DNA from 3 places in the Paenibacillus sp. FSL R5-0486 genome. Region 1 is predicted to be linked to each of the others. Evidence: a T-box and tRNA genes for the amino acid it is inferred to sense, from the RefSeq annotation. Region 1 holds a T-box; the other regions hold tRNA genes.

What was found. A T-box is a leader RNA that pairs with one kind of tRNA and senses whether it is charged. The one in region 1 lies ahead of leuS (leucine--tRNA ligase), so its partner is inferred to be a tRNA-Leu.
Region 2: it encodes a tRNA-Leu, which carries the amino acid that the T-box ahead of leuS (leucine--tRNA ligase) is inferred to sense. The anticodon was not compared.
Region 3: it encodes a tRNA-Leu, which carries the amino acid that the T-box ahead of leuS (leucine--tRNA ligase) is inferred to sense. The anticodon was not compared.

What each region holds. Positions count from the first base shown of each region.
Region 1 is NZ_CP150237.1:5,078,919-5,083,196, reverse strand. Features, by position in the region: gene MKY01_RS22495 (aminoglycoside phosphotransferase family protein) at 175-1,131, shown strand; T-box leader at 1,244-1,513, shown strand; gene leuS (leucine--tRNA ligase) at 1,592-4,036, shown strand; gene comER (late competence protein ComER) at 4,017-4,278, opposite strand, start outside.
Region 2 is NZ_CP150237.1:2,347,285-2,351,562, reverse strand. Features, by position in the region: gene MKY01_RS10680 (carbohydrate-binding protein) at 1-1,410, shown strand, start outside; tRNA gene MKY01_RS10675 (tRNA-Leu) at 1,556-1,639, opposite strand; gene pelA (pectate lyase) at 1,816-2,778, opposite strand; cyclic di-AMP (ydaO/yuaA leader) riboswitch at 3,197-3,328, shown strand; gene MKY01_RS10665 (C40 family peptidase) at 3,334-3,798, shown strand; gene MKY01_RS10660 (carboxymuconolactone decarboxylase family protein) at 3,872-4,201, opposite strand.
Region 3 is NZ_CP150237.1:4,863,667-4,867,944, reverse strand. Features, by position in the region: gene MKY01_RS21565 (ATP-binding protein) at 1-523, shown strand, start outside; gene MKY01_RS21560 (NucA/NucB deoxyribonuclease domain-containing protein) at 633-1,115, shown strand; gene MKY01_RS21555 (hypothetical protein) at 1,310-1,534, opposite strand; gene MKY01_RS21550 (general stress protein) at 1,742-2,191, shown strand; tRNA gene MKY01_RS21545 (tRNA-Leu) at 2,428-2,513, shown strand; gene MKY01_RS21540 (PadR family transcriptional regulator) at 3,351-3,668, shown strand; gene MKY01_RS21535 (DUF1700 domain-containing protein) at 3,665-4,207, shown strand; gene MKY01_RS21530 (DUF4097 family beta strand repeat-containing protein) at 4,214-4,278, shown strand, end outside.

The sequences.
Region 1 (4,278 bases):
GTTTGATTTTTTATGGAGAATGAATAGCAATAGTCTTAAATAGGATAAAGGAATGCAAGAAAAGACATAATCACGTGACAAAAAGTATTGCCAGTTAAAGTAAAGGAGGCGATAATAGTTGGATAGAAAGCGTTTTCTGAGAAGATAAATCAATTGTCAATGTGAGGTGTAAAAATGGAAAGTACATATAAAACAAGACTTTCGTCAGAACAGTTGAATGCCATAATAGAGCAGCATTTCTCTGCAAGTATACAGGACTACAAGGAAATGGTGGATGGCTGGGCCAATCATGCATATCTCATTAAACTGAGTGACGCACAGCGAGTGGTACTCAAAATTGCACCGTCAGCTTCGACAAATCTGATGCGCTGTGAACAGGATCTCATGATTGCCGAAGTTGAGGCACTACGCCTCATTACGGAGCTACAGGATGTTCCCGTACCCCAAGTGTTGGCTTATGATGATTCGTTAACTATGGCTTCAGCGCGTTATTTTATCATGGAGTACATGTCTGGAGCGCCCTATAATCAGGTCAAGGATCAATATTCTGCGGAAGAGCAGGAAGTCATTGAACACCAGCTGGGTCGGTACAATCGTCGAATTAATGAAATCAAGGGTGAGAAGTTTGGATATTTCTCGGAGCAAAAACAGCGATATTCCACATGGAAAGAAGCATTTATGAATCTGATGGATGACATTCTTACCGACGGGGAAGAAGCCGGGATTACATTTTCGATCGATTACCCTGAATTGAGACGCCTGATTGAAGAAAAATCGGATGTGCTGGACGATGTCAAAGAACCTGTGCTTATCAGTTGGGATCTGTGGGATGGCAATGTACTAGTGGACGCGGGTCGAATCACAGCGATTATTGATTTTGAACGTTCACTGTGGGCAGATCCTCTGATGGAGCATTATTTCAGTCATTTTAACTATACGCCTGGTTTTGTGAAAGGGTATGGGTATGCGATTACGACTGAAAGTGAGCTGAAAAGAAGAAGTCTCTATGACTTGTACTTTGATCTGGTGCTGCGCATTGAGTGCGCTTATCGTCAATATGATAATCAGGAACATGTGAATTGGACCATTCATAATCTGGAGGAAGGCATTGAGCGTTTTCGGTTATCCTGAACAGCAATGAGTATTATTGAACGGTACGAACCGTGTGACTTAAAAGGGTCATTATAACGTGTAATATTGACTTTGGGCTTGCTTTTTTATATAATGGTCCCGATATTGTATACATATTTCGATGATAAGGATCAGTAGTAATTCCTGTACATAACAGAGAGCCGGCGGTTGGTGCAAGCCGGTTGACAGTGATTTGCGAACTCGCCTTGGAGAAATGCGGTGATTACACCATTCTGTTTAACCTGCTTGTATAAAGCTTGGGTTCAGGAATGGAAATCCGCATCGGTTAACCGCCGTTACAGGTCCAAAGGGAGTGGATGACGAAGCACGTTCGTCCACTAACTAGGGTGGTACCACGGGAATTCAACCTCTCGTCCCTAGCGCTGCAAACGCTACGGGATGCTGAGGTTTTTTTGTTGCAATTAAAGCTAAAGTGAATAACCTGAAGGAGGAACAATAGATGAGTGAGAATAACCAGCCGAAACACGGCTATCAGCCACAAGTCATGGAAAAAAGTTGGCAGCAATATTGGGATGCAAATAAAACGTTTAAAACGGGTGAGGACCCTGCTAAACCGAAATTTTATGCACTGGATATGTTCCCTTATCCATCCGGTTCAGGTCTGCACGTAGGTCACCCGGAAGGATATACGGCAACGGATATCGTTTCCCGTTACAAACGTATGCGCGGTTACAACGTATTGCACCCAATGGGTTGGGATGCTTTCGGTCTGCCTGCTGAGCAACATGCACTGGATACAGGTGAACATCCACGAGATATTACATTCCGTAATATTGACAATTTCCGTCGCCAGATCAAATCGCTTGGTTTCTCCTATGACTGGGATCGTGAGATCAGCACAACGGACCCTGAATACTATAAATGGACGCAATGGATCTTTATTCAGCTGTACAACAAAGGTCTGGCTTATGTAGATGAAGTTGCAGTTAACTGGTGTGAAGCCCTTGGAACGGTACTTGCTAATGAAGAGGTTATTGATGGCAAGAGTGAACGCGGAGGACATCCGGTTGTACGCAAACCGATGCGTCAATGGGTTCTGAGAATTACCGAGTATGCAGAGCGTCTGTTGGAAGACCTGGAAGAGCTAGATTGGTCTGAAAGCATCAAGGATATGCAGCGCAACTGGATCGGTAAATCGACAGGGGCGGAAGTTGTATTTGCCATTGAGGGTCGCGAGGAAGTTATCAAGGTGTTCACTACCCGTGCGGACACATTGTTCGGTGCGAGCTTTGCAGTACTGGCTCCGGAACATGAGTTGGTAGAAGCAATTACAACCGATGACCAACGTGAAGCTATTCAGGCTTATCAGGAGCAGGCTTCTCGTAAGAGTGATCTGGAACGTACAGATTTGGCCAAAGACAAAACAGGTGTATTCACTGGCGCTTATGCAATCAACCCTGTTAATGGTGCAAAACTGCCGATCTGGATTGCTGATTACGTTCTTGCAGGTTACGGTACAGGTGCGGTTATGGCAGTTCCGGGTCATGATGCACGCGACTGGGAATTTGCGAAGCAGTTCGGTCTGGATATCATCGAGGTTATTCAAGGTGGAGACGTTACACAAGAGGCATATTCGGGTGATGGCGCGCATGTGAATTCCGATTTCTTGAACGGACTGAACAATGAAGAAGCGGTTGCCAAGATGATTGCTTGGCTGGAAGAGAACGGTAAAGGACAAGGGAAAGTGACCTATCGTCTGCGCGATTGGTTGTTCAGCCGTCAGCGTTACTGGGGTGAGCCAATCCCGATTCTGCATTTGGAAGACGGAACGATGAAGACCGTACCGGAGGATCAACTTCCACTGCTGCTGCCTGATATCGACCAGATCAAACCTTCGGGTACAGGAGAATCACCACTGGCGAATGTTACGGAGTGGGTGAATACGGTAGATCCGGAAACGGGAATGAAGGCACGTCGTGAGACCAACACCATGCCACAATGGGCGGGTAGCTGCTGGTATTACCTGCGCTTTATCGATCCGCGCAATGACAAGGAACTGATCTCCAAGGAGAAACAGCAGCAGTGGCTGCCAGTTGATCTGTACATTGGCGGAGCAGAGCACGCTGTACTTCACTTGCTGTACGCTCGTTTCTGGCACAAAGTGCTGTATGATCTGGGTGTTGTGGAGACTAAAGAGCCTTTCCACAAACTGGTGAACCAAGGTATGATCCTGGGTACCAATAATGAGAAAATGAGTAAATCACGTGGTAATGTCATTAATCCGGATGAAATCGTCAATGAATTCGGTGCAGATACATTGCGTCTGTACGAGATGTTCATGGGACCATTGGAAGCGACAAAACCGTGGAATGCAAACGGGGTTGAAGGCATGCACCGCTTCCTGTCACGTGTATGGCGTCTCTTCATTAACGAAGACACAGGAGCCATCAATGACAAGATTACGGTGGACGGTGGAACGGATGAGTTCAAACGGACTGCTCACAAAACGATCAAAAAAGTTACGGAAGATCTGGAACATCTGCGCTTCAACACATCCATCAGCCAGCTGATGATTTTCATCAACGATGCATACAAAGCGGACACACTGCCTCGTGAAGCGATGGAGAAATTTGTGCAGCTGTTGTCACCACTGGCACCACATATGGCAGAGGAACTGTGGAGCCGTTTGGGTCACGAAGGTGGGATCTCTTACGTGGCTTGGCCTGAATATGATGAGTCCATGACAGTGGATGCGGAAGTAGAAATCGTTGTTCAGGTAAATGGTAAAATTGTAACTCGTGCTACGATCGCGAAGGATCTGGATGCACAGGGTATGCAGGACTTTACGATGGAGCTGGCACCTGTTAAGCAGGCGCTGGAAGGCAAGACCATTCGCAAGGTCATTGCCGTTCCAGGCAAACTCGTTAATATTGTTGCCGGTTAATCTCACCGGCTCGGAATAGTTCATCCAGCTTTAACAAATCTTCATCATATTTGTCATGTGTCGTGTGGATCAGGCTGTCGAAAACGCCGTCAAGACTAACCTTCAGCAGTGCAAGTGCCTGAGCGGTAATACCGCCAGGTACAGCGACACGAGCCTGAAGCTCTTGCGGGGTGTATCCTCCTTCGGTGAGAAGCTTGCCTGTTCCCAGGAGCATTTCGCCAGCCAGAGCGCAGGCATCTGCC
Region 2 (4,278 bases), 2.7 Mb from region 1:
TATCGTGAAGTTGCCACAGCCAAACGGGCTATCGAAAAGGGTGCTATTGTATTTGCATCCCCATGGAATCCTCCAAGCAGCATGGTTGAAACATTCAACCGCAATGGGGACACAAATGCCAAACGTCTGAAATACGACAAATATACCGCATATGCGCAACATCTGAACGACTTTGTAACCTACATGAAAAATAACGGCGTAGATCTGTATGCCATTTCTGTGCAAAACGAACCGGATTATGCTCATGACTGGACTTGGTGGACTCCACAAGAGATCCTTCGATTCATGAAAGAAAATGCCGGGTCCATCCAAGGTACCAAAGTCATGGCGCCTGAATCCTTCCAGTACTTAAAGAACATATCCGACCCAATCCTGAATGATCCGCAGGCACTTGCCAACATGGACATTCTGGGAGCACATACGTATGGAACCCAAATTTCAAATTTTGCCTACCCTCTCTTTAAGCAAAAAGGAGCCGGTAAAGAACTGTGGATGACTGAAGTGTATGTTCCAAACAGTGACAACAACTCAGCAGACCGCTGGCCTGAAGCATTAGACGTTTCCTATCACATGCACAATGCCATGGTAGAAGGTGATTTCCAGGCCTACGTGTGGTGGTACATCCGCAGACAGTATGGTCCGATGAAAGAGGACGGTACCATAAGCAAACGCGGGTATAATATGGCTCATTTCTCTAAATTCGTGCGTCCAGGCTACCTGCGAGTCGATGCAACGAAAAATCCGGATACAAACACATTTGTCTCAGCCTATAAAGGTGATAACAAAGTCGTCGTCGTGGCAATTAACCGTGGAACTTCAGCCACAAGCCAAAAATTCGTTCTGCAGAATGGTAATGCCTCTACTGTGTCCTCATGGATTACGGACAGCAGTCGAAACCTGGCAAGCGGAACCTCGCTTAACGTATCCAATGGAGCCTTCACGGCACAGCTCCCGCCTCAGAGCGTAACAACGTTTGTTGCCAACGTTACTGGCGGAAATAGCGGCGGGAATACAGGCAGTGGCACTACGTATGAAGCCGAGACCGGAACGTCACTTACGGAAGCTGCCATTGAAACAATCTACACCGGTTACACTGGGTCCGGGTATGTTAACTTCAATGCGATGACTGGTTCGGCCATTCAATGGAACGGCATTAATAACACGACAACAGGTACCAAAAACGTAAAGTTTCGTTATGCGCTGGAAAGCGGCACTCGGAACCTCGACATTTTTGTGAACGGAACCAAAGTCATTAGCAACGAGCCCTTTCCGGCTACGGGAAGCTGGTCCACTTGGGTTGAAAAAACAATACAGGTTCCCATGAACACGGGGACCAATACATTGAAAGTGGTTACCACCGGATCGGAAGGACCGAATATTGACAGCGTTAATGTTACCGCAGCACAATAAACGTTCCGTATGGCTGATGGAAGACATTTACTGTACGTGCAGCTAAGCACTAACCTCTTGAATACTCATCACTAAAGTTAGTGTTATATCAAAAAATGCAAAAAAAGACTCCTTAAGCGTTAGCTTAAGGAGTCTTTTTTTTAGATGCGGTCGAGAGGACTCGAACCTCCACGGGGGTTAGCCCACACGGACCTGAACCGTGCGCGTCTGCCAATTCCGCCACGACCGCATATTGTATCTCCGTCATCGATATCGGCGACAAGAAATAATATATCATGCGTAATCTATCATGTCAACACTGAAAATAATAACAATAAAGCCCGAATCAGACGTCCATGTCGATTCGGGCTTTACCTTTAACTGCTGCTAATAGTTTGGTTCATTAATACGGAAGCATACTACAAATTACAGCTTGGAAGGCCAGTTGCCATACCATGCATAACCGCCTCTTCTTTCTTTATCAATATCACTTAATTTGTATTTTACTACCCCGTCACGACCAATAAAGATTGGTTTATCCGTTCCGATCTCATAGAAGCGTGCCCAAATTGGTGCAGCTTTGGAATCAGCGATAATTTTACTATCTCCATTAGCTCTTTCATACTTGTAACCCGTAATTTTCACTTTGTTAAACCAAGCCTCCGCTCCTTTAATGGATGCGGTAATTTTAGCGTTAGCAGGTCTGGTTTTTAGAAATTTAACAATCGTTACACTCTCTCCAGCTGTCAGCGATGGCACTTCGTAGATTCTTGCGCTCGCTGGTTTAAGAGAGCTGGAATCATGTTGTTGTCCCCATGCTGTCAGCTTACCACCTGAAACGACCTGTGTATTCAGAATCGCCTCAACACCTTTGGCAACTGAATTTTTACTGCGGTTAGCAAGTGTGCTGTCGATAAATGAGAAATCACCTTTGCGTGCTGCTACTTCATCCAGCATGATCATTACATTAATCATGGCATCATCATTGTAAGTGATGTGCTTGTGGTATCCGGAGCTTTGGTAAACTTGTGGCCACCCGCCGTTTGAATACTGCATGTTGATCAAAAAGTTAATTCCTTTGATTGCAGCTGTGGAGTAACGCGGATCATTCGTCTTTTTAAATTCCTTCGCCAATCTTCTAATTTCTGAGTATGTAGCCTTGTTGTCTATCGTGGACTTTGCCCACTCTCCACTTGTCTGTTTATAATCTTTTCTCCAACCTCCATCCGGTAGCTGGTTCTTCAAAATATCAGAAATACTCGCTGTAGTACCCGACGCATCTGCAGCAGATACCGTCCCTAAAGGGAGAACTGCCATTCCAACTACTGAGAACACCATCGTACATGCCAGGACAAAAGTAATTATTTTCTTCGCTTTCAAATGTAACACTCTCCTATGTTCGTTTTTATAAATCTTCCACTTCTACTTTACCTATGATATACGCCCCAAACCTCCTTTATTTGTATTTATCGCATAATAAAATCAATTTTAATCCAATATGTGGATTGGATAATCAGATAATATGCAAAAAAACGATTTTTGTCAATATATGCAACTTAATGAATATAATCTCTCTAATTCTACATAACGGGATAGTTCTTTTAACTCATGACAAACCTATTTATTTATCCAAATTCGTATTAAACGAACCAATAATGACGTTTTTGTCATGAATGATACCCAAACTTGATCCCTTCTTTCATATAAAAACCTTAATTCCGCTAACATTGAGGTATTACGAAGGGTTTTAAATGGGTTTGACAATTACGCATTTATGCAATATAGTTTCAAATAGTTACAAAAACTTAATTATTCATTGCCGAGTTTCATGTTTGAAAACGGGGGAACCAATTTGGGTGAATTATTCTTATACATAGGAAATATAGGGAACCTTCTACCGAACCCTTAGCTAACTCCGTAGGCATCGAAGGGAGAACATTGATTTTGAAAAAACTGATTATCTCCATTTTTGGAGCAGCTGTATTATTTACATCCGGGGCAACAAGCACAGAGGCAAGCAGTATCAACTCCGTAGTGAACAACATGACAGGTATTCCTTACAAATGGGGTGGCACAACTGTAGCCGGCTTCGACTGTTCTGGTTTTATGAGATATCTTTTCAACAAATACAGCATTGAATTGCCACGTACTTCGCAGCAGCAAGCCAAAGCAGGTACTCCCGTATCCAAGAGCAATGTTCGGACAGGTGATCTCGTGTTCTTTAATACAACAGGCAAAGGCATTTCACATACAGGTGTATATATCGGCGGCGGACAATTCGCTCATGCCTCCAGCAGTAAAGGTGTAAGCATCACGAAGTTATCGAATCCATACTTCAATGATCGTTATGTAACAGCACGTCGGGTAACTGGACAGTTTATGTATGATAAAATGTTAGGTAAAATGTGATTCACATACAAAAAGGCATCGGTTATTAACCGGATGCCTTTTTTGCACTTAAAAATGTATGTTGCATTGCTTACTAATGCAGCGCCTTCTGCACTCGCATCGCACCCTGAGACAGGGCATGTCCTCCACCAACAGCTCCAGCCACGGCTACGGTCTCCATAATCTCCTGATCTGTTGCGCCCTTAGCACGGGCTTCTTCTACATGGTAGAAGGTACATACCTCATTGTTGGCGAATAATCCAATGCCAAGCGCAATTAGCTGTTTTGTCTTCGCATCAATCACACCAGGTTGGAAACATTCTCCAGTAAACTCATGATACGACTTCACCACACCTGGCAGTACATCGCTTAATGCTCCAATCTGATCCTTGTAGGCATGAACTTTATCATTCATCAATGTCATGGCTTGTAGCACACCCTCTCGGCTATAGTTACAGATCTTCCTCACTGTACCTATCTTCTCTCCCCAGTGAGCCAATT
Region 3 (4,278 bases), 220 kb from region 1:
CAGAGGCAAAATGGATGTTGAAAACATTGAATTTCAGCCGTTGAAGCTGATCCAACAGATTGTGAAGACACATGAACCTGCGGCACAGAATAAAAAAATACGTCTGCTCTGTCATGCTGATCTGAATGTTCCTGATGTGCTTATCGGTGATCCGCTAAGACTTCGGCAGGTACTGGATAATTTGCTGAGTAATGCAATTAAGTTCACGGAACAAGGTGAAGTGCAGTTACAGGTGGATGTGAGGCAACAACTGATGGATACCGTTGTATTGGTATTCTCTGTGCGTGATACGGGAATTGGCATTCCTCAGCATCAGATCGAACCATTGTTTGATGCATTTACCCAGACCGACATCTCCCATGCGCGCCGATTTGGCGGAAGCGGTCTTGGTCTGACCATCTGCAAAGAACTGCTGGAACTGATGAATGGTCAGATTTCGGTGGAGAGTACAGAGGGGAAAGGTACACAGTTTGAGGTGACACTGCCCTTGCTGCGCCAACAGGCCATTCCCAATGTAGGATAATCAATCAAGCAGAACAGCCGGGCGGTCTCGGCTGTTTTTTTATTGTATTGGATTGTTTTACGAACGGGCGTTCTGTTATAATGCAAGTGTTGAATGGGGGAGACACAGCATGAGTAAGAGACGCACAAGAAGAAAACGTAAAGGTAAGCAAGGTTTCAAAAAGCAGGTTCTGACGCTGGTAGCAATGCTGCTGGTAGCCCTCTATGCCTGGGCTGGGGGCGAATGGCCCGAGGAGATACCTAATCCATTCGGTGGGACTAATAAGAGTGTAGACCATACCATTACGTTCCCTTCAGAGCGTTATCCCGAAACAGCCAAACATATTAAAGCTGCTATCAAGGCAGGGCATTCGGATGTATGCACCATTAATCGTAATGGAGCGGAAGGCAATCGGGATCTATCACTTAAGGGTGTTCCGGTCAAAAAAGGTAAGGATCGTGACGAGTGGCCAATGGCGATGTGTGCTGAGGGAGGAACAGGTGCAGATATCCAGTACATTACCCCGAAGGATAATCGTGGTGCAGGTTCATGGGTAGGGAATCAGTTAAGTACATATCCGGATGGAACACGAGTGAAGTTTGTAGTGAAGTAACAACAGGATATGGTTGGGCAGAAATAAGGATTGTAAGGCCTTTGTTGTGAGGTCAGTGGCAGCGTGGTACAGGATAAGTAGAAGAGAAAAACCAGACGTGCATGCGTCTGGTTTTTTGGTGTAAAGTGCTGGCATAAATAGATCTAGTTAACGTATCTATACGGGAACTGGAGTTTCTAGGATTACAGAGCCGACTAAACGAGTTGCATTCCGCTTAAATGATGAGACCGGATGCTTAACAGACGCGTAACATGTTCCACCTCATCAAACGGTATCCACAGACTGCCGTGGACCGTACGTAAGGAAAGAATGGATGTATCAGCGGTACGCTCGGGAAATCCGGTTACCGTCTGACCGCTTGTATTACGAACCATGATCTGTTGCTTGCGCCGGATGGCAATTTCTACCTCTTTTTTCATAAGTCATTGCTCCTGATTATGAGATGTTAAATCCATATGTCAATGTTTTCAATGGTTAATTTGTCTTCTTTATCTAGTCTATCAGAACTAGGTATAGATTTCCAGAAGAGAAATCAACAATCTTCTAGGTGATTTGTCTTAGCTGTGGATGATCCGTTTTTGAATGGGGATTACGGGGTTATATTAGGGTAAAAGGAGGGGAACGGAATGACACAATTGATTATTGGGCTGGCCCGTACCGAGAACGAGGCTATAATTATGCTGAATAAGGTCAAAGAGGAAGGCATCAAGGATAAATATTTGGGAGCGGTGGCGAAGGAGCAGCTTAATCTGGAGCTGGTGAGCGAAAAGACGGGGCTACCCAAACCTTTGAAGGGTGCCGGAACAGATGGTGCCTTTGGCGCTCTGAAAGGCATATTGGCTGGTCTGGGGAAGCGAATGGATCAGACGATGTCGATCGGAAATGCAGTGCGTAGACTCGCTGGTAATGAGATTGGGAGTGAGACCGATGATTTGGTGCTTACACTGACTGAAGCGGGGATCTCGGAGGAGGATGCGCGGTATTACGAAGATTGGCTGTTAAAGGACCATATCTTGGTTATCGTGGAGTGCAGTGAGGAAGAAGCGGCTCGTGTTCAACCTATTTTACTTTTTTAGTTTAATTTAAGGCTGATTTTAGGTTTCTTTAATGTTGGGGAGGTATTCTTATCTCACACCTCCCTTAATATAGATTGGTTTACCGGAAGTCCGGGACCGCAACTCGGACTTTCTAGGCACTGTGAGCTGACGCTTGCAGTGCCTGTTTCATTTTTTTTATTATTTTTAATAAAAGTGTTGCAAAGTTAATTAGTTCATGGTAAGATATTTCTTGTCGCCAAGAAATACATAATCCTGCCGGGGTGGCGGAATTGGCAGACGCACAGGACTTAAAATCCTGCGGTAGGTGACTACCGTACCGGTTCGATCCCGGTCCTCGGCATAACTAGGTTTATTCCCGATAGACAGTGTTAAATGGACGATAATTATCGTTGAGTTCTGTGTACTTGTAATGAAGCATTTGCAGGTACACAGGATTCGCGCAAACACACTCGAAGCACTCCACCGTAAATTGCGGAAGGGGTGTTTTTTGTTGTGGTGAGAATTACGAAAGTTAGTGTAGATAATCGTGGGAAGCGGCGTAGCGCGGTTCCTCGATTATAAGCGTGCTGAGGGGTTAGCCGAGCAGACGCAGAGCGACTATACGCGGCACGGTTTTATTCGGAAGTATCCGAGCGCTTGGTCAACGGCAGATAGACTTGCGGATGCGGCCTTCAAGTATCTGGCGGAAGATAAACGCATTGCTCTTGTTCGGCGGTCAGAAAAGGCCGACGTCCAATAGGTGGTTCGAGTCGCAGACCGTGGATTCCCTCTCTGCGATAGGCGTTTATGTAATTGTAGACGGTGGAAAGTGAACATCCGATGAACTTGCTGATGTCCTTTTTGGACACTCCATGAAGATTAAGCAAGATCGTTTGATATCTTTCGTGCATTCGCAAGTCCTGGTCGCTATGATGGCTATCTTCATTGCCAAAATTTCAGGATTGTTCGGTCTTCATTAAGGAGTTTTGATAGTTTCACTTGTCGTACCTCACAGGCTCATAGGGTAATGATTTTACGATATACGGCATTGTTTCCGCTGTCCAAAAATATACCCAGAAAATGGAGTCAAAGGGAAAAATATTGACAGGTACCTTGCAATAAACGGTAGTAGGTGGTAATATTTGTATTAACAGCTACTGTTTATTGCTCAGTACTAAATAAAGCGTGGTGAAAAATTATGAATGTTCAATTCAAGAAGGGTGTGTTGGAGCTTTGTGTTCTTGTTTTAACATCAAAAAAGGACCGTTACGGATATGAGTTAGTTGAACAGATATCGCAAAAATTTGAAATAGCGGAGGGAACCATCTATCCGTTGTTAAGAAGACTGGCTTCGGAAGGATTATTTTCAACCTATTTATCCGAATCGGATGAGGGACCTCCCCGCAAATACTATAAGATTACCGATGAGGGAAGGAAAGTTATGAACAAAATGATTGAAGAATGGAACGCTTTTGCCGTAGGAGTGCAGGAAATGATTGGGGAGGGATCGGATTGAATAAAGAAGCCTATCTAAATGAATTGGCACAGTATCTGAAGCTGCTTCCTCCTGAGGAATTTACTGATATTATGGCTGAATTCAGGGAACATTTTGAGTTTGCCAAATTAAGCGGACGGTCTGAAGCAGAGGTGATCTCCAAGCTGGGAAATCCCCGATTGGTTGCTCGTGAAGTACTTGCCCAGTCTCAAATTGCAAAGGCGGATAAATCGCCTACGCTCTTAAGCGTAACTAAAGCGGTTTTGGCAACAGTGAGTTTAGGATTGTTCAACTTAATTATCGTTATGCTGCCATTTGTCGCTTCTTTAGTTATCATTGCCGGGGGATTCGGCTTTGCAATTTTCTTAATCATTTCGCCGATCTTATTCATTATTCAGAATCAGTCGGTCGCGTTTTTCTTCAATGATATTTTTCTTATGCTTGTCTTGGTCGGTGGAGGAATTTTGATAGTCATTGGAGCATTAAAATTTACCCGAATTTATTACAATCTTGTTATCAGGTATCTGAAATATAATTTGAAAGTCATAAAAAGGATGTGAGCTATATTGAAAAATAGATTCCGGAACTTAACCAGACTTGCTCTTCTACTGATCGTTATCGGAGTAATTGG